Regions from separate parts of the Variovorax sp. FW305-3-2-15-B-LB1 genome, predicted to be linked through region 2. Evidence: riboswitches for the same ligand, from Rfam matches in the RefSeq annotation. Region 2 holds a riboswitch; the other holds the start of a gene.
The links. Region 2 has a riboswitch for S-adenosylhomocysteine ahead of metH (methionine synthase). Riboswitches for the same ligand answer to the same signal wherever they lie in the genome.
Positions count from the first base shown of each region.

Region 1 (14,583 bases), on a different contig from region 2:
GTACGCCACCACGTTCAACCGCACCGCGCTGCAGGCCAAGAGCTCGATGGGCTACGAGTTCGGCATCCGCCACACGTTCTGATGTCCTGAAGGGGCGCGCATCGCGCGACCCTCACCCATGCAAGTTTCTCCAAGGGTCGTTCAACCGGTCCATTCGGCCCGCCCTGCGCGGGCCTTTTTTTCGTGCGCGGCTCAGCGCGCCGACAGCACCGCGTGCGCGGCCTGCGCAAACCCCGCGCCGCGCTCGCCCTGCGTCACGTAGCGCGGCAGGTGCTCCAGCTGCGGCACGAAGCGCGCGACGTTCGCCACGCCGATGCTGTGCGCGAAGCTGCGGAACATCAGCTGGTCGTTGGTGGAATCGCCCACGTAGGCCCAGCGGTCCATCTCGTCGTCGAGCGTGCGGCCCCACAGTTCGCGCACGATCCATCGCGCACCCTCGAGCTTGTCGTTGTCGCCGTACCAGCCGTTGATGTGGATGCTGCTCACGGTGGCGTGCATGCCTTCGCCGCGCATCAGCGCGACGACGCGCGCGATGGTGTCGTCGCTCAGCGTCACGAACTCGCTGTGGTCGATGGCGATGTCGGTCTCGCGCCCCGGCGAATCGGTGGCGCGGCCGGCGCCCGGAATCTCGCGCTCGATGCGCGCCAGCACGGCCTGCATGCGCGCGAAGTTGGCGGCGCGCGTGGCGGTGTCCTGCTGGTAGCGCTTCTCGACACCGCCATCGGCCGCGGGGCGCAGCGCCACCGCACCGTTCTCGGCCACGATGGCATCGACCGGCCAGCTGTTCACGAAAGGCAGGCTCCAGCCCACGGGCCGGCCGGTGATCGCGACCACCGCGAGGCCGGCGGCCTTCAGGTCGGCCAGCGCCTTCAGCGCGTCGGGCGTGATCGCGCCGTCGGTGGTGAGCGTGTCGTCGATGTCGGTGAAAACGCCGACCAGCGCCGCGCGCGCGTCGGCGGGCCAGCGCGTGAGCGGCAACAGGTGGTGGGGCGAGGCGGGCAGGGGAGGCGAAGACATGGACAGGATTCTCGAAAGGGCCCGTGATCGTACCGGCGCTTTCGTGTAGCATCCCGCCCCCGCCGCGCTTTCAGGCCGGCGCGGCGCTTCTCACCATGCCCCACATCCTCGTCGACAACCTCCGCAAGACCTACCGGGTGTCCGAGCGCGACCCCGGCCTGCGCGGTGCGCTGCGCGGCCTGCTGCAGCGCCGCCACCGCACGGTGGAGGCGCTGTCGGGCGTGTCGTTCGCGCTGGAGCGCGGCGAGCTGCTGGGCTTCATCGGGCCCAACGGCGCGGGCAAGTCGACCACCATCAAGATCCTCTCGGGCATCCTGCGGCCCGACGGCGGGCGCGTGGAAGTCGACGGCCGCGACCCCTTTGCCGACCGCGAGCGGCACGTGGCGCGCATCGGCGTGGTCTTCGGCCAGCGCACGCAGCTGTGGTGGGACCTGCCCGTGGGCGACGGCTTCGACCTGCTGCGCGACATCTACCGCGTCGATCCGCAGCGCTACCGCCGCACGCGCGACGAGCTGGTCGCGCTGCTGCACCTGGAGCGCGTGCTCGACCAGCCGGTGCGCCAGCTGTCGCTGGGCCAGCGCATGCGCGCGGAGATCGCGGCGGCGCTGCTGCACGAGCCCGACATCCTGTTCCTCGACGAGCCGACCATCGGCCTCGACGCGCCTTCGAAGCTCGCCGTGCGCGACTTCGTGCGCCGCGCCAACCGCGAGCGCGGCACCACCGTGCTGCTGACCACGCACGACATGCACGACATCGAGGCCCTGGCCCAGCGCGTGATCGTCATCGGCCACGGCCGCGTGCTGGCCGACAGCCCGGTCGAGGCGCTGCGCGCGCAGGTGATGGCCGAGCGCCGGCTGGTGGTCGACTTTGCACAAGATGCCACGCTGCCCGCGCAGGTCGACGGCGCCACCGTGCATTCGCGCGACGGCCAGACGCTGGTGCTCGACTTGGACCCCAAGCAGACCCCCGCGCCCGCGCTCATCGCGCGCATTGCCGGCGCGCACGCCGTGGAAGACATCCGCCTCGAAGGCCTCGCGATCGAAGCCGTGATCGCGCGCTTCTACGCCATGCACGGAGCGGCCGAGGCGTGAAGCCGGCCCTGGGCCCGCGCGACCTCGCCCGGCCGTATGTCGCGGCGTTCGTCTCACGCTTTTTGCAGATGCTGCAGTACCGCACGGCGGCGCTCGCGGGCTTTGCCACGCAGTGCTGGTGGGGCGGCATCAAGGTGATGGTGTTCGCCGCGTTCTACAGCGGCAGCGCCATCGCGGGCGCGGCCTCGTCGATGTCGCTGGCCCAGGCCATCACCTACACCTGGCTCGCGCAGGGCCTGCTGGTGCTGATGCCCTGGCTCGGCGACCCCGAAGTGGCGCAGGCCGCGCGCACCGGTGCGGTCGCCTACGACCGGCTGCGCCCGGTGGACGCCTACGCGCTGTGGTTCGCGCGCACCGCAGGCTGGATCGCGGCACGCCTGCTGCCGCGCGTGGCACTGATGGCGGCCTTCGCGGCGGTCGCATTGCCGCTGGTGGGGCTGGGCGACTGGGCCTGGCAATTGCCCGCGAACGCGGTGGCCGGCGCGGCGTTCCTGCTGTCGGTGGGGCTGGGCCTGTTGCTCTCGACCGCGATGGTGATGCTGCTCAACGTGGCGACCACGGCGGCGCTCAACGAACGCGGCATCCAGGCGGTGGCGACGCCCGTGGTCATCGTGTTCTCGGGCAACCTGCTGCCGCTGGCGCTGCTGCCGGACGCCTGGCAGACCGCGCTGCTGGTGCAGCCGCTGGCGGGGCTGTTCGACATTCCGGCGCGGCTGTACTTCGGGCACCTGAGCGGCTGGCATGCGCTGGCCGCGCTGGGGCTGCAGTGCTTCTGGATCGTCGCGCTGGTCGCGTTCGGGCGGATGGCGATGGGGCGCACGATGCGCAGTCTGCAGGTGCAAGGTGGCTAGGGTGACGGGCGCGCGCAGGGAGCCACTCCCGCCCTCGGAGGCAGCGCTGTCGTATGGTGGCGGGTGCGACAACCCCACCCCTGCCATGCGTCCCGTCATTCCCGTTGAAGCCGATACGCCGGTGTCCCTCGTTGCGCGGACCGTGACCTGCGCGATCGACCAGATCGCCGTGGCCGATCTGCCGCGCAGCGCGAGTTCCCCGCTCTTCGAACGCCTTCACCGCTCCGTGCGCGAGGTGACCCTTCGCACGCCGCCTTCGAACGAGGCCACGCGCTGGCACACGCACACGATCGGCGGCGTCGCGCGGCGCCTTGCGCAGCCCCTCACGTTCACGCCATACGCCTCCGTGAAGCCCTGTTCGGCACGTTGCGGCTTCTGCTCGGAAAACCTGCGCAAGACCGACGGCGGAACCTCGGCATCCCGGCTGCGTCCGGCGCCCGACTACTTCGACGGCCTGTCCCGCGCGCTGCGCGCCTTGCGCGGCGTGCCGCTGTCGTGGTCGCTCTCGGGCCTGGAAACGAGCGACGACGCCGACTGGATGCTCCGGCTGCTGCACACGCTGGCCGCGGGCGAAAGCGAAGGCCCGGTGGTCGAGGACCGTGTGCTCTATACCAACGGCGCAGGCTTTGCCGGCCCGCAGGGCGAGGTGCTGCGGCGCGCGCTGCAACGTTTCGGAATGAGCTGGCTGGAGCTGTCCCGCCACCACCACGACGGCGCGGTCAACCAGGCCATCATGCGGTTCCGGCCCGAGGTGGCCATCGGCGACCCCGTCGTGTTCGAGCGCACCGCGCGCCAGCTCGCCGATGCGGTGGCGCTGCGGCTCGTGTGCATCCTCCAGCGCGGCGGCGTCGCGCAGCCGACCGACGTGGCCGCGTACCTCGCGTGGGCACGGCAATGCGGCGCCGGCACCGTCGTCTTCCGGGAGTTCTCGCGGCTCGACGACGGCTATCGCGACAACGCCACCGCGCGCTATCTGCGCACGCAGCGGGTCTCGATGGACGCGCTGCTGACGGCCTGCCTCGACGACCCCGACATCTCGCGCGGGTGGACCCTCGAAAGCCTCACCGAGGGTTACTACTTCTGGAACCTGCGCCTGCGCACCGACAGCGGCCTGACGGTCGTCTTCGAAAGCGCCGACTACGGCGCCATGCACGCGCGCCACGCGACCGGCGATGTCTACAAGCTCGTCTACTTTGCCGACGGACAGCTCTGCGCCGGCTGGGAGCCGGGGCACGACGTGCTGCTCGACACGCGCACCGCGAAGGCCTGCCCATGACCAGTCACAGCTGGCTGATGCTCGACCATGAATCGCCGCGCTACCGGCTGCCGGACGACCTGCGCGCGCAGGACCCGATGGGCGGGCGCGATTGCGGATGGCTCGAGCAGATGCTGCCCTTCGTGCGCCGGTTCTCGCAACCGGGCGACACGGTGTTCGATCCGTTCGCCGGTTTCGGCACGACGCTGCTCGCGGCGCGCCTCGAGCAGCGCCAGGCCTTGGGTTGCGAAGTCGATGCAGGCCGCATCGACCTCATCCGCGAGCGGCTGGTGCGCCACGGCCTCGCCCACGGCACGACGCTCCTGCACGCCTCGTGCGATGCGCTCGAAGACGCCGCGCTCCCGCCCTTCGACCTGTGCCTGACGAACGTGCCCTACTTCGGTTGCCGCTGGGCCGGTGCGCAGGCAACCTCCCAGCTTTACGACAGCCCGAGCTACGCGCAGCACCTCGATGGCCTGCGCAACGTCTTCCACCGCGTGCGCGCCGGATTGCGCGAGGGCGGTGCCTGCATCGCGATGGTGGAGAACCTCCGGATCGGCGATCGCGTGCTGCCGCTGGCCTTCGATCTCGCGCGCATCCTGGGTTCGCTCTTCACGATGGAGGAGGAGCGCGTGCTGGTCTATCCGCACGACGCGGAAGACAGCGACACCGATGCCCGCACCGACCGGCGCCACGAACACGCGCTGGTTTTTCGCAAGCAGCGCGAGCGCATCGACCTGCCGGCCACGGCCGCGCTGCTCGATGCCATGCGCGCCGCAGGACACGCCTTCACGCTGTTCGGCAGCTTCGCGCGCTGGCAGCAGGACCCACAGGGCCCGCCGCCCGCAGACACCGACATCCGCGTCGACGCCGACCCGCAGCGCCTGGACACCCTGCTGCGATGGCTGCGCGGGCAGGGCTTCTCGGTGACGAGCTGGGGCGACCCGGTCACCGTACCCCTTCACCTCGACAGCTACCGCGACCGCTTCTATTTCCGCGCCGATCGCATCGATGCCCGCGGCGCATTGATCAGGCTCGACATCTGCTACGAGCAATGAGTGGCATGACGCAATTCGCACAGCGGTGGATCGACCGGCACCACGACCGCGCTCGGTGTGCGCAGGACACTGGGTGCTTCCCGCAGCGAAATCAAGGAGGAGGGCGAAGCCCGGGGGGCATTCGCGGAGGGAAGTACCCGGTGGCCTGTGCACGCGCCCTGAACCACGGCGAGACAAGCCGAGAGGGCCATTGAAGATGGGCGCCCTCCCTCTCTTCTTCCGCCTCATGGCCGCCTCCATCAGCGGCCAGGCCAGGTACCCCGCGTCCGCCTTGCTGTTGACCCTGGGCCAGTTCCTCGGAACAGGCATCGAGGTCGTCGCCGTCTGGGCGCTGTTCCATCGCTTCGGCGAGGTGCAGGGCTGGGGCATCGGCGAGGTCGCGCTGTTCTACGGCCTCGTGAACTGCATGTTCGCCCTCGCCGACGCGCTGGGCCGCGGCTTCGACGTGCTGGGCACCGAGTTCCTGCGCACCGGCACCTTCGACCGATTGCTGCTGCGCCCACGTCCGCTCGCGTTGCAGCTCATGGGCCACGACGTGCGCATCAGCCGCCTCGGCCGCCTGCTGCAGGGCCTGCTCGTGCTGGCCTTCGCGACCGTGCAGGCCGACATCGTATGGACCCCCAGCGCCGTGACCGTCGCGCTGTTCGCCCTGGCCGGTGGCATCGCGCTGTTCCTCGGCATCCTCGTGCTGCAGGGCACGCTGTCGTTCTGGACCGTCGAGAGCCTGGAGATCGCCAACGTGCTCACCTACGGCGGCGTGCAGGCGGCGCAGTACCCGCTGGCGCTCTATGCGCAGTGGTTCCGCCGCGTGCTGACCTTCATCGTGCCGCTGGCCTGCGTGGCGTACTACCCGGTGCTGGCGATCCTGGGCAAGCCCGATCCGCTGGGCGCACCGGCCTGGGTGGGGTGGGTGTCGCCGCTCGCGGGCTTCGTGTTCCTCGCGGCGGCGTTCGGTGCGTGGCGCCTCGGGCTGCGCCACTACACCTCGTCGGGCAGCTGATCAGCCGGCGCTCTGCAGCGCCAAGCCCGCGTGCTCGCGCAGCGGATGGAAGTGGATCTTCGGAAAACGCTCCTGCGCCAGCCGCACGTCGTACGGCGAGGTGCACAAAAAGGCCAGCGTGTCGGCCGCGTCCTTGGCCATGCGCACCGGGTAGGCGTGGACGAACTCGCGCAGCTCGGCCGGGGTGTCGGCCGTGATCCAGCGCGCGCCCGTGTACTGGCAGCCTTCGAGGCGCACGTCGGCGTCGTACTCGGCCTTCAGGCGGTGCTGCACCACTTCGAACTGCAGCTGGCCGACCGCGCCCAGCAGCATCGGGCCGCCGACCTCGGGGCGGAAGACCTGGATCGCGCCTTCCTCGCCCAGCTGGGCCAGGCCCTGCTGCAGCTGCTTGGTGCGCAGCGGGTTCTTCAGGATGACGGTCATGAACAGCTCGGGCGCGAAGAAGGGCAGTCCGGTGAACTGCAGGTTCGCGCCGTCGGTGATGGTGTCGCCCAGCTGCACGCCGCCGTGCGTGGTGAAGCCCACGATGTCGCCGGCGTAGGCCTCTTCCACCGCCTCGCGGCGCTGGCTCATGAAGGTCACGACGCTGGTGGGGCGCAGCTCCTTCGCGGTGCGCTGCACCTTCAGCTTCATGCCCGGCGTGTACTTGCCCGAGGCCATGCGCACGAAGGCGATGCGGTCGCGGTGGTTGGCGTCCATGTTGGCCTGCACCTTGAAGACCACGCCCGCGAAGTCCTTGTCCTCGGGCTGGATCTCTTTCACCACCGGCTGGCGGTTGACCAGCGTGGTGCTGGTCCGCGACTGCGGCGAGGGCGCCAGGTCGACCAGCGCGTCGAGCACTTCCATCACGCCGAAGTTGTTCACGCCCGAGCCGAAGAACACCGGCGTCTGCTTGCCGGCCAGGAAGGCCTCGCGGTCCCAGGTGGGGGAGGCGCCGGTGGCCAGTTCCATGCTTTCCATGGCGTGCTCGAAGTCGGCACCGAAGCGCTTGACCAGCGTTTCGCGGTCCGACAGCGGAATGGTCTCGAAGTCGTGCGGCAGCCGCTCGCTGCCCGACTCGAACACCGTCATCGCCTGCGTGCGCAGGTTCATGATGCCGCGGAAGCTCTTGCCCTGGCCCACGGGCCAGGTCATGGGCACGCAGGGCATGCCGAGTTCGCGCTCCACTTCGTCCAGGATGTCCAGGGGCTCGCGCACTTCACGGTCCATCTTGTTGACGAAGGTGATGATGGGCGTGTCGCGCTGGCGGCAGACCTCGATCAGCCGGCGCGTCTGCGCTTCCACGCCGTTGGCGGCGTCGATCACCATCAGCGCCGAGTCGACGGCGGTGAGCACGCGGTAGGTGTCTTCCGAGAAGTCCTTGTGGCCGGGCGTGTCGAGCAGGTTGATCACGTGCTCGCGGTACACCATCTGCATCACCGACGAGGCCACCGAGATGCCGCGCTGCTTCTCGATTTCCATCCAGTCGGAGGTGGCGTGGCGCGAGGCCTTGCGGGCCTTCACCGAGCCGGCGATCTGGATCGCGCCCGAGAACAGCAGCAGTTTTTCGGTCAGCGTGGTCTTGCCGGCGTCAGGGTGGGAAATGATCGCGAAGGTGCGACGGCGGCGGGTTTCGGCGAGAAAAGACAAGGTGGGCAATCTGCAGGGGAATCCCCCGATTTTAGGAGGCCGTGCCGGAACGGGACGGCGCGCCCGGGCCGACCGGCGGATTCGAGCTGGTTTCCTTGCTTTGTCCGGCGAAGCGGATGCCGTTGAAAGTGTGGGTGCAGCAAGGGCAGGTCGGTGTCATGTGTTCGGGACCCAGCGCGGGATTCACCACGCGCAACTTGCCTTCGGCATCGACAAACAACCCGCTGTAGTAGCTGGCGTCGCCAATCCTGACGACGTCCTTTTTTTCGTCTTCGCGCAGGGCTACCAGCCAGAAGATCGGTTCGGAACGGTCGAGCCGAGCCACGGCTTCGCTGTGGACTTGGTCCCAGTCGGCACCGACCTTGGACAAGAGAAACCGGCACAGGGGCGTGTAGTCGAGTCCGCGCAAGTGCTTTCCGTGCATGGCGCGTCGCGTCTCTTCGGAACGTTCGTTGTTTTTCGTGTTCCGCTCATGCCGGTAGTCGCCGCCGAAATCGTGATGCACGTTTCGGGCCTTGGTGTTGACCTTGCGATAGAGCGGCTTCTTCGACGCGTGCGGGTTCATCCCCGCTTTATGCCCTAAAACGCCTCGGTCACCCCATACGCCCGCATCTGCGCCTCGACCTGCGCCGCGTCCTGGCTCAGCACCACGAGGTCGTGCGCCTTGCCCTCGCGGTCCTTCACGTGGCGCGTGAGCAGGGCCTCGGGCCGGAAGCCCAGGGCCTGGAAGACGGCGATGGCGCCGCGCTGGTCGACGGTCATCTGGGCGACGATCTTTTCCTGCCCGTGGGCGAAGGCCAGCGCGCAGCCCTCCTGCGCCAGCTGCTGGCCCAGGCCGCCGCCGCGCAGCGCGGGCGACACCAGCACGCGCAGCTCGGCCACGTGGCCCGACCACGAGTGCGGGTCGCGGATGACGGCGGCGCAGCCCAGCACGGCGCCGTCGCGCACGGCGAGCACGCTGTCGATGTCGCCGCGCTCGATGGCGCGGACCCAGGCGGCCATCACCTTGGGCTCGGTGATGTCGCGCGGCAGAAAGAGCAGGTCGTGCGCCGGCAGCGCCTGCGCGAAGGCCAGCACGGCGGGGGCGTCGGCGCCGGTCATCAGGCGCAGGGCGATGTCGCCGTCCGCGTGGGAAACGGTGCGCGGGTAGGTGCGGGAAGAAGATGCGGTCATGAGCGTAGGGGGAAGGTTGTGTTCGTCAGGTGGAGCGCACGCCCAGCCATTCGTCGAGCTTGGGCCACAGCCGCCGCACGGCGTTGGTGCCGGCCGCCAGGCTCACGTGGCCGCCCTTGAGCACCACCTCTTCCTTGTCGGTGGAGCCGATGCCGGCGATCAGCGGCTGCCCCGCCTCGTAGGGCACGATGTGGTCGTGCTGCGCCAGCGCGTGCAGCACCGGCACGGTGATGTTCTTCAGCAGCACGGGGCGCCCGCCGAGCACCAGCTCGCCCTTGTGCAGCTTGTTGTCCCACATGAGCTCCTTCACGGTCTGGCGGAAATACTCGCCGGCCAGCGGCAGCATCTCGGCGCCCCAGCGGTCGAACATGCGGTACGACTTGACGAACTCGTCGTTGGCCATGTTGTCCCACAGCTGCACCAGCCCGGCGCCGCGCCCCGCGGGGCGCAGCATGTCGAAGGAGGCGAACAGCATCTCGGGCGGCACGTTGCCCACGGTGTCGATCAGGCGGTCGACGTCGAAGTAACGCCGGTCGGACCACGCATGAAAGAGCTTCATGCGGCTGAAGTCGATCGGCGTGGTGAAGAGCGCCAGGTTCTTCATCGGCCCGCCGGGGTGTAGGGCCGCGTACAGCGTGGAGAGCACGCCGCCCATGCAGTAGCCGGCGATGGTCACGTCGTCCTCGCCCGAGTCTTCCTGCACGCGGCGGATCGAGTCGGGAATGAAGTCGAGCACGTAGTCCTCGATGCGCAGGCGCTTCTCGTCGGGGCGCGGCGCGTTCCAGTCCATCACGTAGACGTCGTAGCCCTTGAGCAGCAGGTACTCGACCATGCTCTGGCCCGGCGCGAGGTCGAAGATGTAGGCGCGGTTGGTGGTGGCCATCACCATGAGCACCGGCACGCGGTAGATCTCGTCGACCATCGGGCGGTAGTGGTACAGGCTCAGCGTGCCGCGCCGGTGGATCTCGTCCTTGGGTGTGAGGCCGACGGCGGGCGCGGTCGAGGTCAGGAAGTCCAGCCCCTTGATGTTGCGCTGGATCGTGCGCTCGATCTCGCCGCGGATGTCGGGCAGCTGGAAGGTGTCGGGCGGCGCGCTCATGGGCGGCGCTTTCCGGCGGGGCGTTTCTTGGCGGCGGCGGCCTTGGCGGCCGGTGCAGGCGCTGCCGCCGCCGCGGGCGGCTGCTTGGTGCGGCGCGGCCGGGGCGGCGCAGCAGCTGCATCGGCGGTCCGCGCGGCAGGCCCGGCCCCGCCTTCCAGCGCGCGGCGGATGCCCGCCAGGTGGTCGTCGATGCGGTGCAGCTGCTCGCCCAGCGCCTGCAGGTCGGCGCGCGTGGGCAGGTTCAGCAGCGTGAGGTAGCGCGCCATCAGGTCGCCCACCGCCTTCTGCGCGGTGAGCGAGGCGTTCATGCCGCCGTGCATGCCCTGGCGGAACGGGTCCGAGGCCATGGCTTCGTTGGCGAATTCGTTGGTGCTTTTTTCCCACTGGGCCGTGAGCTCGCGCCACAGGGCCATGGGATCGAGGGACGGAAATTGGCTCATGAAAAACACCTCCGTCTGGGTTCGTTGTCGTGTCTCTTTTTTTCTTCAGTGATCGTCGCGCCGCGCCGCCCGTGCGGTGTGCGCGGCGATGGCTTCGATGATCTGCGGCCACATCGCGATCGGCAGCGCATGGCCCATGCGCGGAATGCGCAGCAGCGTAGCGCCGGGAATGGCCTCGGCCACGTCGATGCCGCAGGCCACGGGCACCAGCGGGTCGACGTCGCCGTGGATCACCAGCGTAGGCACCTGCACCGCGCGCAGCGCCGGCTTGCGGTTGCCCGACGCGAACACGGCTGCCAGCTGGCGCGCCACGCCGCCTGGGTTGAGGCCGCGCAGAAATGCGAGCTGCGCACGTTCGGCGTCGCGCGCCTCGTCGAGCGGAAAGGCGTCGGGGCCGCGCAGCACGCGCCACAGCTTGGCGTGGTGCGGCAGGTAGGCCTCGAAGCTGGTCGGCGCGGGCGCGAACAGCACCGCCAGCGCCTCGGGCGTGGGCGGCGGCAGGGCCGGGTCGCCGGTGCTCGACATGATGCTGGTGAGCGAGCGCATCCGCCCCGGATGGTGGATGGCCATCTCCTGCCCGATGGCGCCGCCCATCGACGCGCCCACGACGTGGGCGCGCGCGATGCCCAGTGCGTCGAGCAGGCCGGCGCAGTCGTCGGCCATGTCGCGCAGCGTGTAGGGCACCTGCAGCGGGCGCCCGGCCATGGCCTGCAGCATCAGCGCCTGGATGTCGGGCACGCCGGCGTGCGGCAGGTGGGTGGAGTGGCCGATGTCGCGGTTGTCGAAGCGGATCACATGGTGGCCGCCGGCCTGCGCCAGGCCGGCGCAGAACGCGTCGTCCCACGCGACCATCTGGGCGCCGAGGCCCATGACCAGCAACAGCGGCGGCGCCTCGGGGTCGCCGAAGCTGTCCCAGGCCAGTTCGATGCCGTTGGCGCGGGTGCGCCGTTCGGTGCGGGGCGCGACGGCGGTCATGCGGGCCTTTCTTTTCTTCTTGTTACTTGCGCTGCAGCAGCTTCGTGACCTCGTCCACGTTGGCCTGGATGCGCTGGCGCACCACGTCGAAGGCGTCGGCCTGCGACTTGGCGGCCAGGGTGGCCAGTTCCTTGATGTCGTCGACGGCGCGCTGGAACGATTGGCGGCCCAGCTCGTCGAGCTTGGCGAGGTTTTCCTTCGGGTCCTTGCCCGGCATCGCCTTGGCGGCGGTCTGCCATTCGGCGATGGCCGTCTTGATCATTTCGGTCTGTCGCTGCACCACGGTCTGCAGGCCCTGGTAGGACTTTTCGTTGGCCTGCATCAGCGCCTGCAGGTCCTTGCGGCCGCTGTCGAGCAGCTTGCCGGCGCCGCCGGTCAGGTTCAGGTTCTGCAGGCGCTCGGCCATGCCCTTGAGGTTCTTCATCGGATCGAGCATGTCCGCGGCGGACGGCGCCGCCTGCTTCGCGCCGGCGCTGCTGGCGGTGGTTTTTTTCGCGGCGGCTTTCTTGGCAGTGGCCATGGTGCGGAATCTCCTGTGTCGGGTGATGAAAACAATCGAACGGGTGGATGCAGGCAGCGGCCGGGCGGCCGGGGCCCGCCGCCACGATACGCCGGGCCGGCGCGGCTCAGGGCGCTCCAAGCGCGGATTTGCCTGCGGAGTTTCCCGGGGTGGCCCGCGCCGCACGGCCCGGCCTGGCGGGCGCCCGCGCTTTCCGTGATGTGGGATGCCCCGGTCGATTGGCGGGCCGGGCGGCCGCGACTACAATCCGGCGCTCCGAGGAGCGTTGCAGCGCCGTCAGGCGTGAGGCTCGGACCACATCGCAACCACGCTCACCCGCTGTTCTCGCGGTGAGTCTTTCTTCCCCGTACGCAGTGGCATCTTTCAAACCAGTTTTGGAGTTCACATGAGCGCTGTACTCAAGCCCACCCCCGTCTCGACCGCCGACCAGGCGATTGCCGACCTGTCCCTTGCCGCCTGGGGCCGCAAGGAAATCAAGATCGCCGAAACCGAGATGCCCGGCCTGATGGCCATCCGTGAAGAGTTCTCGAAGGGCCAGGCCCTGAAGGGCGCGCGCATCACGGGCTCGCTGCACATGACCATCCAGACGGCCGTGCTGATCGAGACGCTGCAAGCCCTGGGCGCCGAAGTGCGCTGGGCCTCGTGCAACATCTTCTCGACGCAGGACCACGCCGCCGCCGCCATCGCCGCCGCCGGCACGCCGGTGTTCGCCATCAAGGGCGAGTCGCTGAAGGACTACTGGGACTACACCCACGCCATCTTCGACTTCGGCCCCAAGGGCTCGAAGGGCGAAGGCCCGAACATGATCCTGGACGACGGCGGCGACGCCACGCTGCTCATGCACCTGGGCCAGCGCGCTGAAAAAGACCTGGGCGTGCTCGCCAACCCGACCAGCGAAGAAGAACGCATTCTGTACGCCGCCATCAAGGCCAAGCTGGCCGTGGACGACACCTGGTACACCCGCAAGTCGGCCGAGATCATCGGCGTGACCGAAGAGACCACCACCGGCGTGCACCGCCTGAACGAGATGAGCGCCAAGGGCACGCTGCTGTTCCGCGCCATCAACGTGAACGACTCGGTCACCAAGAGCAAGTTCGACAACCTCTACGGCTGCCGCGAATCGCTGGTCGACGGCATCAAGCGCGCGACCGACGTGATGATCGCCGGCAAGGTGGCCTGCGTGGCCGGCTACGGCGACGTGGGCAAGGGCTCGGCCCAGGCCCTGCGTGCACTGTCGGCCCAGGTGTGGGTGACTGAAATCGATCCGATCAACGCCCTGCAGGCCGCCATGGAAGGCTACAAGGTCGTGACCATGGAGTACGCCGCCGACAAGGCCGACATCTTCGTGACCACCACCGGCAACCGCGACGTGATCCGCCACGAGCACATGGCCGCCATGAAGGATCAGGCCATCGTCTGCAACATCGGCCACTTCGACAACGAGATCGACGTCGCGTCGATCGAGAAGTACGAGTGGGAAGAGATCAAGCCGCAGGTGGACCACATCACCTTCCCCGATGGCAAGAAGATCATCCTGCTGGCCAAGGGCCGCCTCGTGAACCTGGGCTGCGGCACGGGCCACCCGAGCTTCGTGATGTCGTCGTCGTTCGCGAACCAGACCATCGCCCAGATCGAGCTGTTCACCAAGCCCGACGCCTACCAGGCCGGCAAGGTCTACGTGCTGCCCAAGCACCTGGACGAGAAGGTCGCGCGCCTGCACCTGAAGAAGGTCGGCGCCATGCTCACCGAGCTGACCGACTCCCAGGCCGCCTACATCGGCGTGAGCAAGAACGGCCCTTACAAGCCGGACACCTACCGCTATTGATCCGCGTGCGCGCCGATCAACTGTTGGTGGAGCGCGGCCTGGCCGCGTCGCGTTCGCAAGCGGTCCGGCTCATCGCCGGCGGCATGCGCTGGCGCGACGCGGGCACGGGCGACGCGTGGCGCAACGTCGCCAAGAACAAGGATGAAGTGCCCGAGTCGGCCGAGCTCGAGCTCGCCGACGCCGCCGAGGCACGCTACGTGTCGCGCGGCGGCCTCAAGCTCGAAGGTGCGCTGAAGACCAGCGGCGTGGACCCGACCGGCAAGCTCTGCCTGGACGTCGGCCAGTCGACCGGCGGCTTCACCGATTGCCTGCTGCAGCACGGCGCCGCCAAGGTGGTGGGCGTCGACGTCGGTCACGGGCAGCTGCATGCGCGCATGCGCGAGGACGAGCGCGTGGTCGCCATCGAAGGCGTCAATGCGCGGGCGCTGTCGCCGGCCGATCTGCAGGTGGACGATGGCGAGGACGACGAGGTGGGCGAGGCGCTCGAAGTTGCCGAAGCCCCGGCCGAGCCGCGCTTCGACCTCATCGTCGGCGACCTGTCCTTCATCTCGCTCACGCTGGTGCTGCCGGCCGTGGTGCAGTTCCTGGCCGACGACGGCCAGTTGCTGATGCTGGTCAAGCCGCAGTTCGAGCTGCAGCCCGGCCAGGTC
Region 1 covers NZ_JBYSZY010000067.1:2,444-17,026, reverse strand. The annotation lists gene AC3WQR_RS27860 (porin) at 1-82, shown strand, start outside; gene AC3WQR_RS27855 (HAD-IIB family hydrolase) at 193-1,017, opposite strand; gene AC3WQR_RS27850 (ABC transporter ATP-binding protein) at 1,113-2,108, shown strand; gene AC3WQR_RS27845 (ABC transporter permease) at 2,177-2,959, shown strand; gene AC3WQR_RS27840 (hypothetical protein) at 3,081-4,235, shown strand; gene AC3WQR_RS27835 (DNA methyltransferase) at 4,232-5,272, shown strand; gene AC3WQR_RS27830 (ABC transporter permease) at 5,469-6,272, shown strand; gene AC3WQR_RS27825 (peptide chain release factor 3) at 6,273-7,901, opposite strand; gene AC3WQR_RS27820 (hypothetical protein) at 7,933-8,466, opposite strand; gene AC3WQR_RS27815 (GNAT family N-acetyltransferase) at 8,481-9,074, opposite strand; gene AC3WQR_RS27810 (alpha/beta fold hydrolase) at 9,100-10,173, opposite strand; gene AC3WQR_RS27805 (hypothetical protein) at 10,170-10,613, opposite strand; gene AC3WQR_RS27800 (alpha/beta fold hydrolase) at 10,659-11,588, opposite strand; gene phaP (TIGR01841 family phasin) at 11,611-12,108, opposite strand; S-adenosyl-L-homocysteine riboswitch at 12,360-12,428, shown strand; gene ahcY (adenosylhomocysteinase) at 12,494-13,933, shown strand; gene AC3WQR_RS27785 (TlyA family RNA methyltransferase) at 13,939-14,583, shown strand, end outside.
Region 1: linked by a shared signal. The riboswitch ahead of ahcY (adenosylhomocysteinase) and the one ahead of metH (methionine synthase) in region 2 are both predicted to bind S-adenosylhomocysteine.

Region 2 (14,583 bases):
AGTTGCGCGGCAGCCAGCCCCAGCCCAGCCCGGCGGTGATCAGGCTCAGCGCGGCCAGCGCGTTGTCGGTGCGCCAGACATGCCGCGCGAACACGAAGCGCGGGTCGCTGGTGGCCAGGTCGCGCCCCGCGACCACGATCTGGCGCGTGTTGGTCAGGTGCTCCTCGCGCAGGCGCCCGCCGGCCGCGGCGCGCAGCACGGGGTGCTCGGGCGCCATCACGGCCACCATGGTGTCGCTGCCGACCTCCTGGAAGCCCTCGCGGCCGTCGAGGCTGGGGCGCTCGAACACCAGCGCCAGCTGCGCCCGGCCGCTGTGCAGCAGCGCCAGCGCGTCGGCCTGCGGCGCGGCCAGCACCTCGACCTGCAGCAGCGGGTAGTCGTCGGCCAGCGCGGCCAGCGGCCCGCTCCAGGGCGCGGCCAGCAGCTCCGGCGCAATGGCCAGCGTGAGCCGGTCTTCCAGCCCCTGCGTGAGCGCCAGCGCTTGCACCTGCAATTGCCGCAGCTGCGCCGCGAGCAGCCGCGCCTGCGGCTCGAGCGAGCGCGCGGCCGACGTGGGCTGGGGCTCGCGGCCGCTGCGGTCGAACAGCGGCAGCGCCAGTTCGGCCTCCAGGTTGGCGATGGCCATGCTGACGGCCGACGGCACCTTGCGCAGCGCCCGCGCGGCGGCCGAGAACGAGCCGTGGTCGATCACGGCCAGGAAGACCTCGACGTTGTCGCTGGAGAAAGCCATGGCGCCCCGATCTATCAATAAAACTGAAATAAGTTAACTTTTTATATCAACTAAAAGCAAATAAAGTCCCTCCATCGCAGTCAAACACACAGAGAAACAGTCATGCAGGGCCTTCAGCGTCGGATCGTTTACATCTCCCTCTACGAGGGCATCGCCATCGTGGCGGCCAGCGCCGGCCTGGCCCTGATGTCGGACGCGGGGCTCGGCCACTCGGGCCTGCTGGCCGTGGGCGCCTCGGTCATCGCGGTGATCTGGAACCTGACCTTCAACGCCCTGTTCGAGCGCTGGGAGTCGCGCCAGGCGGTGCGCGGGCGCAGCCTGAAGCGCCGCATCGCCCACGCCATCGGCTTCGAGGGCGGCCTGATCGCCTTCCTGGTGCCGATGCTGGCCTGGGGCCTGGGCGTGTCGCTCTGGCAGGCGCTGGTGATGGACCTGGGCCTCGTGGTGTTCTTCCTGGTCTACACCTTCGTCTTCAACTGGGCCTTCGACCGCGTGTTCGGCCTGCCGGCCTCGGCCATGGGCGAAGCGCAGCCTGCGTAAGCCTGCGCTTACTTAGCCGATTCACTTCGCCGGCTTGGACGCGGCGGCCGAGCGCATCGCCAGGGCACCGCTCAGGCGCAGGCGCTCGTTTTCGTTGAAGAGCGTCTCGCGCAGCTGGGCCCGCTCGGCCTCGGGCGCGCTGGCGTAGCGGTCGAGCCGGGCATTCCATTCCTGGGTTTCCTGGTCGAGCGTGGCCAGGCCGCGCGCCACCTCGTAGCCGTAGGCCTCGCTGCGCGCGGCAAAGCGCTCCTGGGGGCTGGCGCCGCGCGCCTGCAGCGCCTCGGTCTGGCGCATCACGTCCAGATGGGCCACCGCCTCCTTGCGCACCTCGCGCTGCGCCGGCGACAGCCAGGCCTGCTCGCTTTGGGCCAGCGCCGCGGCGCGCTGCTCGGGCGTGAGGTCGGGGTTGGACAGCAGCTCCATCTTCTCGGCCATGAACCTGTCCTGCCGGATCTGGTCGCCGAACAGGCCTTCGATTTCCTCGGGCGCGAAGAACTGACGGCGCACCGCCTCGCGCGCCTCCAGGCTGCGCCGCAGAAAGGCCGGGTCGCCCGGCGCGGGCGGCTGCAGGGTGCGCAGGGCCTCCTGCATGTCGACGTAGCGCTCCAGCAGGCCCAGCGCGCGCACGCGCCAGTCCTCGCGCAGGCGCTGGGCGAGCAGGGCGGGTGCGCGGGCCATCAGCGTGGCCTTGCTGTCGGCCTGCGCTTCGGCGAGCACCTGGTCGAAGAGGGTGATGAGGTCGCTGGTGAGCAGGGCGTCGGGGGCCGCGGCGGTGGACTGCTCCGGACGAGGCGCGGTGGGCACCGCGACCGCCGCCGTGGTGCGGGGCGCGGCGGCCTGCGGCGCATCGACCGCCCCGGGGCCGAGCGCCAGCCAGCCGGTCCCCGCGGCCACCAGCGCGACCGCGCCGACGGTCAAGGCCACACCGCGCATGCGCAGCGTCCTCAGAGCCCCGCGCTCTTGAGTCGCGCGGCCTGTTCCCTGAACAGCTCCGGCGGCTTCTTCTCGTAGTACGGGAACTGGCTGCCGTAGGTGTTGCCGAAGGCCTGGTTCACCTCGTCCAGGTGGTTCTGGCGGTAGTCGCCCAGGTGGGTGCCCAGGCGCGTGGTGCAGACCGCGAGCAGGCCGTCGTTGGGCTCGCCGAAGAAGAACAGGCTGCCCAGCGTCGACAGCGCCGTGTCGCTCGGGTCGAACAGGTTGAAGCTGGTCGACACGCCCGACCACGAGTAGTAGCGCACGCCGTTGGCCACGGCCGCACCGCTCTTCACGTCGCACGACGAGCCCGGCGCGGGGCGCCCCTGCGGGAACTTGGCGTCGAAGGCCGCGCCGCCCGCCGTGGTCAGCGAGGCCAGCGCGTTCAGCGGCACCTCGGGCAGCTGGCTCGGGTCCTTGCCCGAGAGAAAGCCGATCAGCCCCGTCAGCAGGCCGACGGCCTTCACCACCAGGGTCTGGCCGATGCCGCCTTCGGGCAGCTTGGCCAGCAGGTCGGCCACCTTCGAGCCGCCGTTGGCGCCGCCCACCGACGTGACCGAGGCCACCATGTCGGGCGCCACCGCCGCCACGTAGCGCACCGTGGGCGAGCCCTGCGAATGGCCGATGAGGTTGAACTTGAGCGTGGGGTTCTGCTCCAGCGCGCGGATGGTCTTGAGCTCCTGCAGCAGCTGCTCGCCGCGGATCTCGGAGGTGTTGGTGCCCGACACCTGCGCCACGTACACCTTGGCGCCCGCCGCGGCCAGCCTGCCGGGGATGTCGTAGAAGTAGTCGACGCCCAGCAGGTTGTCGAAGCCCAGCAGGCCGTGGACCAGCACGATCGGGTACTTCGTCTTCGCCGTGTCGGAGGTGACGCGGGCCTCGACGCGCGTGGCGCTGTCGCCGGCGGCGGCACGCGCCGGTGGCGCATGAACCGCGAGGGCCGCGGCGGCCAGGAGGCAGCAGCTCAAGGCCACGGCGCGCATCGGGGTGGCTGCATGCTGCAACCGGACATTCCACTTCCTGGCCATCGGCGAACTCCCTTACGTTTGGTTAAAAACACGAACGTTCGTTCAGAAACGGTGGGCGCATTCTGTTGACACGTGCAGGAATGAAAACTGGGGTTTTCCCAGGGCGCAATCGAATCGACCTAAAATGCGCGACTTCCCAAGGAGCGTTGCAGCGGTTCGCCACAGAGGCGAATCGTCAGGCTTGGGGCGACAACGACGCTCGCCTGTCCGACTCTTCCGCAGGTGAGGCCATGTCCCAGATTCCCGCATCCGTTTCCGCTCCCGTCGCTCCCCCTCCCATGAAGCTGTCCGGCCTCGAGCCGGTCGCCATCGGCGAAGGCTCGCTGTTCGTCAACATCGGCGAGCGCACCAACGTCACCGGCTCCAAGGCCTTCGCGCGCATGATCCTGAACGGCCAGTTCGAGGACGCCCTGGCCGTCGCGCGCCAGCAGGTGGAGAACGGCGCGCAGGTGATCGACATCAACATGGACGAGGCCATGCTCGACAGCAAGGCCGCCATGGTGCGTTTCCTGAACCTCATCGCCAGCGAGCCCGACATCGCGCGCGTGCCGGTGATGGTCGACAGCTCCAAGTGGGAGGTCATCGAGGCCGGCCTGCGCTGCATCCAGGGCAAGGGCATCGTCAACTCGATCTCCATGAAGGAGGGCGTCGACAAGTTCAAGCACGAGGCCAAGCTGGTCAAGCGCTACGGCGCCGCCGCTGTGGTCATGGCCTTCGACGAGAAGGGCCAGGCCGACACCTACGCACGCAAGATCGAGATCTGCGAGCGCGCCTACCGCGTGCTGGTCGACGAGGTGGGCTTTCCGCCCGAAGACATCATCTTCGACCCGAACATCTTCGCCATCGCTACCGGCATCGAGGAGCACGACAACTACGCCGTCGACTTCATCAACGCCGTGCGCTGGATCAAGCAGAACCTGCCCGGCGCCAAGGTGTCGGGCGGCGTGAGCAACGTGAGCTTCAGCTTCCGCGGCAACGACCCGGTGCGCGAGGCCATCCACACCGTGTTCCTGTACCACGCGATCCAGGCGGGCATGGACATGGGCATCGTCAACGCCGGCATGGTCGGCGTGTACGACGACCTGGAACCCACGCTGCGCGAGCGCGTGGAAGACGTGGTGCTCAACCGCCGCTCCGACGCCGGGGAACGCCTGGTCGAAGTGGCCGAGACCGCCAAGAGCGGCGCCAAGGACGACAGCAAGAAGCTCGAATGGCGCGGCACGCCCGAGCACCCGGTGCACGTCAACCAGCGCCTGTCGCACGCGATGGTGCACGGCATCACCGACTTCATCGTCGAGGACACCGAAGAGGCCTACCAGCAGATCCTCGCCAAGGGCGGGCGTCCGCTGCACGTGATCGAAGGCCCGCTGATGGACGGCATGAACATCGTGGGCGACCTGTTCGGCCAGGGCAAGATGTTCCTGCCGCAGGTGGTGAAGTCGGCGCGCGTGATGAAGTCGGCCGTGGCCCACCTCATTCCGTACATCGAGGAAGAAAAGCGCCAGGACGAGGCCGCGGGCCGCGACGTGCGCACCAAGGGCAAGATCATCATCGCCACCGTGAAGGGCGACGTGCACGACATCGGCAAGAACATCGTCACCGTCGTGCTCCAGTGCAACAACTTCGAAGTGGTGAACATGGGCGTGATGGTCCCGTGCCACGAAATTCTGGCGAAGGCCAAGGTCGAGGGCGCGGACATCGTGGGCCTGTCGGGCCTCATCACGCCCAGCCTCGAAGAGATGCAGTACGTGGCCGGCGAGATGCAGAAGGACGACCACTTCCGCATCAAGAAGATCCCGCTGCTCATCGGCGGCGCCACCACCAGCCGCGTGCACACGGCCGTGAAGATAGCGCCGCACTACGAAGGCCCCGTGGTCTACGTGCCCGATGCCTCGCGCAGCGTGAGCGTGGCGCAGAGCCTGCTCTCCGACCAGGCCACCGCGTACATCGACGAGATCAACGCCGACTACGAGAAGGTGCGCACGCAGCACGCCAACAAGAAGCAGGTGCCGATGTGGCCGCTGGCCAAGGCGCGCGCCAACAAGACGCCCGTCGACTTCGCGAACTTCGTGCCCACGGTGCCCAAGTTCATCGGCCGGCGCGTGTTCAAGAACTTCGACCTCACCGAGCTGGCCAAGTACATCGACTGGGGCCCGTTCTTCCAGACCTGGGACCTGGCCGGCCCGTTCCCCGCCATCCTGAAGGACGAGATCGTCGGCACCGAGGCCGTGCGCGTGTACGCCGACGGCCAGCGCATGCTCAAGCGCCTCATCGAAGGGCGCTGGCTCAGCGCCAGCGGCGTGGTCGGCTTCTGGCCCGCCAACACCGTGAACGACGACGACATCGAGCTGTACACCGACGAGACGCGCAGCGAAGTCGCACTCACCTGGTACGGCATGCGCCAGCAGACCGAGAAGCAGATGATCGACGGCGTGATGCGCCCCAGCCGCTGCCTGGCCGACTTCGTCGCGCCCAAGGACAGCGGCGTGAAGGACTACGTCGGCGTGTTCGCCGTCACGGCCGGCCTGGGTGTCGAGAAGAAAGAGAAGTTCTTCATGGACGACCTCGACGACTACTCGGCCATCATGCTCAAGGCCCTGGCCGACCGGCTGGCCGAGGCCTTTGCCGAAGCCATGCACCACCGCGTGCGCACCGACCTGTGGGGCTACGCGCCCCACGAGGGCCTGAGCAACGACGACATGATTGCCGAGAAGTACCGCGGCATCCGCCCCGCGCCCGGCTACCCGGCCTGCCCCGACCACAGCGTGAAGGGCCCGATGTTCGACCTTCTGAACTGCGCGGACATTGGCATGACCCTGACGGAGAGCCTCGCTATGATGCCCGCCGCCAGCGTGAGCGGCTTCTACCTCGGGCACCCCGATGCGACGTACTTCAACGTCGGCAAGATCGGGCACGACCAGTTGCAGGACCAGGCCGCGCGGCGCCGCACGAGCGAAGCGGAGCTCGAGCGCCTGCTGGCGCCGAACCTTTGAACCTGCCGGCCGGTCGGCGCGACCGGAGTGACCGGCCACGGGAGTTGATATTCAGAAGCTGATCTTTGCCGCCGCGCACTACGCCCAGTTCGCGATCTTCGTGATTGCCTGCTGGGGTGCCGGCCGCGCGGTGCTCGCGCGCTTGCGCCCGCCCTCGCGCCGCGACGCCTGGCTCGAGGCGGCCATGTCGGCCGCGCTCGGCGTCGGCCTTTACATCTGTGCCTTCCAGGCGCTGGCCATCTTCGGGCTCTTCCGCCGCGAGGCCACGCTGGGCCTGATCGGCGCGGGTGTCGTGGCCGCCGCGTGGCAGTGGCGCGGCTGGCGCGCCGACATCCGCGCATTGCGCGCGGCCGCGCCCCCCACTGCGCCGTGGACCCGCTTCGAACGCATCGCCGCCATCGCGCTGGCGCTGGTCGCGCTGCCCGCGCTGGTGGCGCCGCTCGCGCCGCCGGCCGCCTTCGACGAGCTGATGTACCACCTGCCGTATGCACGCCTCGTGGCGCAGCAGGGCACGCTGGGCATCCACGACTGGCTGCGCTACCCCTGGTTCCCGTACAACTACAACCTGCTGTACGCCGCCGCGCTGCAGGTGGGCGACGACGTGCTGCCGCACTTCCTCAACGCCCTGGCGGGCGCGCTGTCGGTGCTGATGATCTTCCGCCTGGGCATCCTGCATGCCAACCGGCTCACCGCCTGCATCGGCGCGGCCATCTGGCTGGGCATGGGCGACTACGCCAACGCGCTGATCGACATGGGCGTGGCGCTGTTCGTGCTGACCGCCTGCGTGGCGCTGTGGTGGTGGCGCGAATCCGAGCCGCTGCGCGACGGCTCGCGCTGGCTCTGCCTGGCGGCGTTCTGCCTCGGCGTGGCGGCGGGCTCCAAGTACCAGGCGCTGATCTTCCTGCCGCTGGTGGCGGTGTTCGTGGTGCGCCACGAGCGTCGCGTGTGGCGGGCCTGGGCGCCCGCGCTGCTGTGCTTCCTGATCCCGTGCATCTACTGGTACGCACGCAACGCGATCATGACGGGCGACCCCTTCAATCCGATCGGCGCGCGCGTGTTCGGCTTCACCGAATGGGTGCCGGCCGACTACGTGCAGCAGGTGGCCGACGTGCGCGACCACGCCGAGATGCCCAACGCGCTGATCTGGTCGGTGTTCCTCGCGCCCTTCAGCGTGTGGTGGAAGCGCTCCGCCGCCGTGCGCGCGGCGGGCTGGTTCTGCCTGTACTCGGTGGCCGTGTGGGTCGTGACCTCGCGCTACCCGCGCTACCTCATGGCCTCGTTCCCGCTGCTCGCGATGACGGCGGCCGTGGGCTGGCAGGTGCTGTTCGGCTGGATCGCGGCGGGCGTGCGCCGCCTGCGCGCAGCGCCCGCGGCGGTCGCTGCAGACGGCCCGCGCAGTGGCGCCGGCATTGGCGACTGGGTCGTGGTGCTGCTGCTGGCCGTGCTGGCCGCCGTGTCGGTGGGCCAGACGGCCACCAAGGTGTCGATGATCTCGCTCACGCCCGAGGCGCGCGAGGCCTTCCTGCGCAAGCACGTGCCGGGCTACGGCGTGATGGACTACGTGCGCCGCAACGTGACCGGCCGCGTCTACCAGATCGCGCTGAACGAGGCGATCTACTACGGCCCCAACCCGATCTGGGGCGACACGCTGGGGCGCTGGCGCTACCGCGACTACCTGCTGATGCCGCCCGGCGACACGGCGCGCAAGCTGGCGGCCGAGGGCTTCACCACCGTCGTCATGTCGCCCGAGATGGTGAAAGTGCTCAGCGTGCGGCCCGGCTTCGACCAGTACTATGGCCTGCTGCACGACCAAGACGGCAGCCGCGCCTACCGACTCCTTCCGACGACCGCTCCATGACGACCGACCACCGACCCGCCCCCGTGTCCGCCATGCCGCGCATTGCCGCCGTCATTCCCTGCTTCAACGAGGCCCTGGCCATCACCCAGGTGATCGAGGGCTTTCGCGCGGCCCTGCCCGGCGCCGAGATCCACGTCTTCGACAACAACTCCACCGACGACACGGCCGCCGTGGCCCGCGCGGCCGGCGCGATCGTCACGCACGTGGCCGCACGCGGCAAGGGCAACGTGGTGCGGCGCATGTTCGCCGACGTCGAGGCCGACATCTACGTGATGGTTGACGGCGACGCCACCTACGACACCACCGCCGCGCCGCGCCTCATCGCGCGGCTGGTCGAGGGCAATCTCGACATGGTGGTCGGCAGCCGCGTGGACGACGGCCAGGACGCGCTCACCTACCGCGCCGGCCACCGCTTCGGCAACTGGCTGCTCACGGGCACCGTGGCGCAGCTCTTCGGCGGCGGCCTCACCGACATGCTCTCGGGCTACCGCGTGTTCTCGCGCCGCTACGCCAAGTCGTTCCCGGCCCTGTCGCAGGGCTTCGAGATCGAGACCGAGCTGACCGTGCACGCGCTCGAGCTGCGCATGCCCTACGCCGAGGAAGCGACCGCCTATAGCACGCGCCCCGAAGGCTCGCACAGCAAGCTGTCGACCTACCGCGACGGCTGGCGCATCCTGAAGACCATCGGCAAGCTGTTCGTCAGCGAGCGGCCGCTGCAGTTCTTCTCGATCGTCGCGGCCGTGCTCGCGATCGCTGCGCTCGCGCTGGCCCTGCCGCTGTTCATGACCTACGCCCACACCGGCCTGGTGCCGCGGCTGCCCACGGCGGTGCTCGCCACCGGCGCGATGCTGGCGGCGCTGCTGTCCTTCGTCTGCGGCGTGGTGATGCACACCGTCACGCTCGGCCGGCAGGAGGCCAAGCGGCTGCGCTACCTGGCGCAGCCCTGCGTGCGCGAGAGCTTGCGCAAGAGCCTGCGCGCGCACTGACGGCGGCGCGATGAAGATCGGGCGCGAGTTCCTCTCGTTCGCCGTGGCCGGCGTGATCGGCTTCGTGGTGGACGTGACGGTGCTCTACCTGCTGGCGCCGCTCCTGGGGTGGTACGGCGCGCGCGTCGTGTCGTTCCTGGCCGCCGCCACCACCACCTGGCTCTACAACCGCCGCTACACCTTCGCGGCGAGCGCGGCCGGCGCCGCCACGGGGCGTTCGGTCTGGCGCGAATACCTGGGCTACCTCACGACCATGCTGGCCGGCGCCGTGCTGAACTACGGCACCTACGTGCTCACGCTGCACTGGGTGGAAGGCCGCTGGGCCGCCGCGCTCGGCGTGGCGCTGGGCAGCATCGCGGGCCTGGGCGCCAACTTTCTCTCGGCGCGCTACCTGGTCTTCCGCTCGCACCGCAGCGGCGGCTGAGGCCGCCGCCGGGCGCGTTCAAGCGCGCTCAGTGCCCGCCCGACACCACCACCGGGATCTCGGTGGCCGGCGGCGTGTTGCGGCTGCGGCCGCAGCGCACGAGGCCGTCGATCATCACCATGCCCACGCCCGGGATGTCGCCCAGCTGCACGCTTTCGAGCAGGCCCGGCGCGGGCGAATGCTGCGCGCGGTCCATGAACACGAAGTCGGCATCGCGGCCCACTTCGATCAGCCCGCAGTTGAGCTTGCGGATCTTCGCCGTGTTGCCCGTGGCGAAGCAGAACACCAGCTCGGCCGGGATGTTCGCGATCGACGACAGCATCGCCACCATGCGCAGGATGCCCAGCGGCTGCACGCCCGAACCCGCGGGCCCGTCGGTGCCCAGGATCACGCGGTGCGGGCACTTCAGTTCGAGCGCGGCCTTCGCCGCCGCGATGGCGACCTTCTCGTTGCCGTTGTGCACGATCTCGATGGCGCGCGAGCTCTTCTCGCACAGCTCGCACACATGCGCCTCGGGCAGCGAGGTGTGGCCGCCGTTGATGTGGCCGATGATGTCGGCGTCGGCTTCGAGCACCACGTCCTTGTCGATCAGGCCCGAGCCGGGGATCGACGGGCCGCCCGTGTGGATCGTGCTCTGGATGCCGTACTTGCGCGCCCAGGCCACCATCTCCTTGGCCTCGTAGCCGGCCTTCACCGAGCCCAGGCCCACTTCGCCCAAGAGGCCCACGCCGGCCTCGGCGAGTTCCTTGAAGTCGCTCTCGACCATGCCCTTTTCGATGACCGGCGCACCGGCGAGCACCTTCACGCCGCCGGGGCGGAAGTTGTCGAAGGCGCGCTGCGCGGTGATGGCCAGCGCCTTCAGGCCGACGATGTCCTTCGGGCGGCCGGGCAGGTGCACCTCGCCGGCGGAAATCATGGTGGTCACGCCGCCGTGCATGGTGGAGTCGATCCAGCCGATCTGGCCCTGGCGCGGCGTCCAGTCGCCGAACACCGGGTGCACGTGGCTGTCGATGAGGCCGGGTGCGACGCAGGTCTTCTTCGCGTCGATGACGGTGACGGCGCCTTCGAGGTCGCAGTCTTTCTCCTTGCCGACCGCCACGATCAGGCCGTCGTTCACCACCAGGGTGTCGGCGTCGAGGATGGGCTTGTCGATGTCGCCCGAGAGCAGCAGCCCGATGTTCTTTATGACGACCTTGCCCGACTTTGCGCCGGCTGCGATTTCTGCCATTTCGTTGTGTCCTCGTCGTGGGGTGGGGAAGGGGTGCGGTTGTCCGATACCTCGTCCGCGCGCACGGTGCGCAGCAGGGTCTCGATCACGAAATCTTCCCAGTGCGCGACGGCTTCCGGCGACTCCAGCGGCTCGCCGAGGAAGGCCGTGAGCGTGTGCCGGTTCGAGGTGTAGAAATAGCCGGTGGACGCGATCAGCAGGTAGATGTCGCGCGCCACGAGGTCGGTGCGGAACAGGCCCTGGGCCGCGCCGCTGGCAAGGATTTCCGAAATGATGGCCACCGCCCGCGACGAGTACTCGCGCGCCCGCAGCGACTTCGAGATGTGCCGGCCCTTGTGCAGGTTCTCGGTGTTCAGCAGCGTGACGAACTCGGGGTTCTTGCGGTAGTAGCCGAGCACGAAGCGGATGACTTCGGTGAGCGCTTCCACGGGCCGCGAGGCATCGAGCGCAATGGCGGCTTCGGCATCGTCCATGCGCTGGTAGATGCCCTCGAGCACCGCGATGAACAGGCCCTCTTTGCTGCCGAAGTAGTAGTAGATCATCCGGTCGTACGACTTGGCGGCCTTGGAGATCTTCTCCACGCTGCCGCCGTCGTAGCCGTACTTGGCGAACACCTTGGTCGCCGCCTTGAGGATGCTGTCGCGCGTGGCCTGGGCCGCGGCCTCGCGCACGCCGGTGCGGCGCTGGGGCTTGGGCTTGCTGACGGAGCGGGAGTCGGCCATCGTGCGCGCAGCGCCTCTTCTATTGCTTACTTCTCGGCGAAGGCGCGTTCGACGACGAAGTCGCCCGGCGTCGAGGTGTTGCCTTCCTTGAAGCCGCGCTTTTCCAGGATGTGCTTCAGGTCGACCAGCAGGCCGGGGCTGCCGCACAGCATCACGCGGTCTTCCTCGACGTTCAGCGGGGGCAGGCCCAGGTCGTCGGTGAGCTTGTTGCTCTCGATCAGGTCGGTGACGCGGCCCTGGTTGCGGAACTCCTCGCGCGTGACCGTGGGGTAGTACAGCAGCTGCTTGGCGATCATCTCGCCCAGGATCTCGTGCTTGGGCAGGTGGTCGGTCACGAGGTCGTGGTACGCCAGCTCGTCGACCTGGCGCACGCCGTGCACCAGGATGACCTGCTCGAACTTCTCGTACGTGTCGGGGTCGCGGATGATGCTCATGAACGGCGCCAGGCCGGTGCCCGTGCCGAACAGGTACAGGCGCTTGGCCGGCAGCGTGTAGTCGATGAGCAGCGTGCCGGTGGGCTTGCGGCCCACGATCACGGTGTCGCCCACCTGGATGTGCTGCAGCTTCGAGGTGAGCGGGCCGTCTTCCACCTTGATGCTCAGGAACTCCAGGTGCTCCTCGTAGTTCGGACTCACGATGCTGTAGGCGCGCAGCAGGGGCTTGTTGTTGACCTTCAGGCCGATCATCGTGAAATGACCGTTCGAGAAGCGCAGCGCCGGGTCGCGCGTGGTGGTGAAGGTGAACAGGCGGTCGGTCCAGTGGTGGACGCTCAGGACGCGTTCTTCGCTGAATGCACTCATACAGAACTCAAGTGTTGGTTGAAGACAGAAAAGGGTGGCTGAGCCGAAATGCACGCCTTTGGGGCGTCCGCCATCGGCCGGCTAGCAACCCTCCATTGTCGTTGGTCGGAAAAACCCCGATGAACACCGCGAGAAAACACCATTGCAAGCATCGGGCCTGTTTGCTACATTGACCTTTGATGTAGTGAACGCAACATGAAAGTGTAGGGGATGCTACACAAACGAAAGCCGCCGCACAAGCACCTGCACGGCACGTTTGTTGCAAACCTCCGGAGTCTGAAGACCCGCTCCGACAGCACCACACCACGAGATCGCCCCGATGACTGAACACACCAAGACAGACGGATTGCCCGGCATCGACATGCCCCTGGTCGCGCAGGCCGGGGGCGCCGCCTTCGGCAAGGCGCCGCCGCGCAACGAGAAGATGAGCACCGCCAAGGTCGAGTGCAACGCCTGCCCGGTGCTGTGCCAGATCTCCGACGGCCGCACCGGCGCCTGCGACCGCTACGCCAACCGCCAGGGCGTGCTGGTGCGCGTCGACCCGGTGGTGCTGTTGCGCCGCACGCTTGCCAGCGAACAGCCGGCGCTCGTGCCCTTCGACCGGCCCGGCGCCGACGCGGCCGAGGCCCATGCTGCGCCCGACTGGAACGGCGACCTGCTGCACGCCGACGAGGTCTTCGTCACCGGCGTGGGCTCGTCCACCACCTACCCCGACTACAAGCCCGCGCCCTTCATCGTGGCTTCGAAAGCCCAGGGCGTCGACATGGTCACCGTCGTCACCGAAGGCATCTTCAGCTACTGCAGCTTCAAGGTGAAGATCGACACCGACCGCTTCCTGGGCGCCGAGCAGGCCAACGTGCGCTACAAGGGCGAGGTCGTGGGCCATGTCACCACGGCCGAGTACGGCTCGCAGATGCTGTCGCTGGGCGGCGTGCACCACCTCACGGGCGGCAGCAAGAAAGAGGGTCGCATGACGGCCGAGCTCATGCAGCTGCTGGGCAACAAGCAGGCGGTCGAATGCACCATCGACGGCGGCGCCAGCCTCGTCATCCAGGCCGGCAAGGCGCCCATCGTCAACGGCGTGGAAGAGCAGCGCATGCGCGTGGGCTGCGGCTCGGCCGCCGTGGGCATCTTCGCGCGCCAGTTCGCCGGCGTGGCCGACGAGGTGGTGGTGGTCGACGACCACATCACCGGCGTGCTCACCGAGCACCAGGCCGGCCGCTGCCTCGACATGACGCCCTCGGGCATCCAGATGCTGGGGCGCAAGTCGACGCCGGGGCGCTACTTTCAGGTCGCGAACCCCGGCAACGGCTGGGGCGGCACCGACATCGCCGACCCGCTGGCGATCATCGAGGGCTGGGAGGAGGGCGTGGCCCGCCCCGGCCTGCGCCTGCTCATGACCTCCACCACCGGCGAGCACGCGCAGTGGTACGTGCTCGACGAGGCCCTGAAGCCGATCGAGCAGCCCATGCCGCCCGAGGTGCGCCGCATCGTCGATCGCATCGGCGAGAACTGCGAGCCCTCGCTGTGCACCGTGCTGTTCCTCGGCGGCGCCGGCGGCAGCCTGCGCGCGGGCGTCACCGAGAACCCGGTGCTGCTCACGCGCGCCATCAAGCGCGCGCTGGTCAACGTCACCTGCGGCGGCGCGCCGGCCTATGTGTGGCCCGGCGGCGGCATCACCGTGATGGCCGACGTCATGCGCATGCCCGACAACAGCTTCGGCACCGTGCCCACGCCGGCCATCGTCGCGCCCATCGAATTCAGCATGCGGCGCGACGACTACGAGGCGCTCGGCGGGCACGTCGAACACATCTTCCCGCTCGAGCAGGCGCTCGCGCGCGGCGCGTGGCAGGAAGACGGCGCACCGCTGGCGCGCCAATGGCTCGTCATCGACGATGCCAATCCGTGGCCCCTGGGCCATGCCCCGATGCTGGGCTGACACCATGTCCGCCCAACGCACGGCGCTCGACGCGGGCCGCTGGCATTTCAACCACGGCCCGATCGACATCGTGGCCGAAGCGCACGGCGACCCGTACGCCGTCGCCGCCGCGCACGACGCGGCCTGGGCGCGCTTCGGTCATGTGCTCGACGAACTCGTGCGCGAGCTGCCGCAGCTGCGCCTGCCCGTGGCGGCACGCCAGCGCCCGCGCGGCGTCGTCGCGCGGCGCATGTGGGACGCCTGCGATGCCTTCTCACCGCTGTTCCTCACGCCGATGGCGGCCGTGGCCGGCAGCGTGGCGCAGGAACTCATCGCCTTCTACGACCGGCCCGGCATCGAGCGCGCGTGGATCAACAACGGCGG
Region 2 covers NZ_JBYSZY010000016.1:106,701-121,283, reverse strand. The annotation lists gene AC3WQR_RS13040 (LysR family transcriptional regulator) at 1-730, opposite strand, end outside; gene AC3WQR_RS13035 (PACE efflux transporter) at 833-1,270, shown strand; gene AC3WQR_RS13030 (lipase secretion chaperone) at 1,292-2,203, opposite strand; gene AC3WQR_RS13025 (esterase/lipase family protein) at 2,215-3,270, opposite strand; S-adenosyl-L-homocysteine riboswitch at 3,403-3,478, shown strand; gene metH (methionine synthase) at 3,501-6,263, shown strand; gene AC3WQR_RS13015 (ArnT family glycosyltransferase) at 6,364-8,121, shown strand; gene AC3WQR_RS13010 (glycosyltransferase family 2 protein) at 8,118-9,107, shown strand; gene AC3WQR_RS13005 (GtrA family protein) at 9,118-9,531, shown strand; gene AC3WQR_RS13000 (amidohydrolase family protein) at 9,560-10,759, opposite strand; gene AC3WQR_RS12995 (TetR/AcrR family transcriptional regulator) at 10,714-11,481, opposite strand; gene AC3WQR_RS12990 (ferredoxin--NADP reductase) at 11,508-12,281, opposite strand; gene AC3WQR_RS12985 (hypothetical protein) at 12,601-14,220, shown strand; gene AC3WQR_RS12980 (UPF0280 family protein) at 14,225-14,583, shown strand, end outside.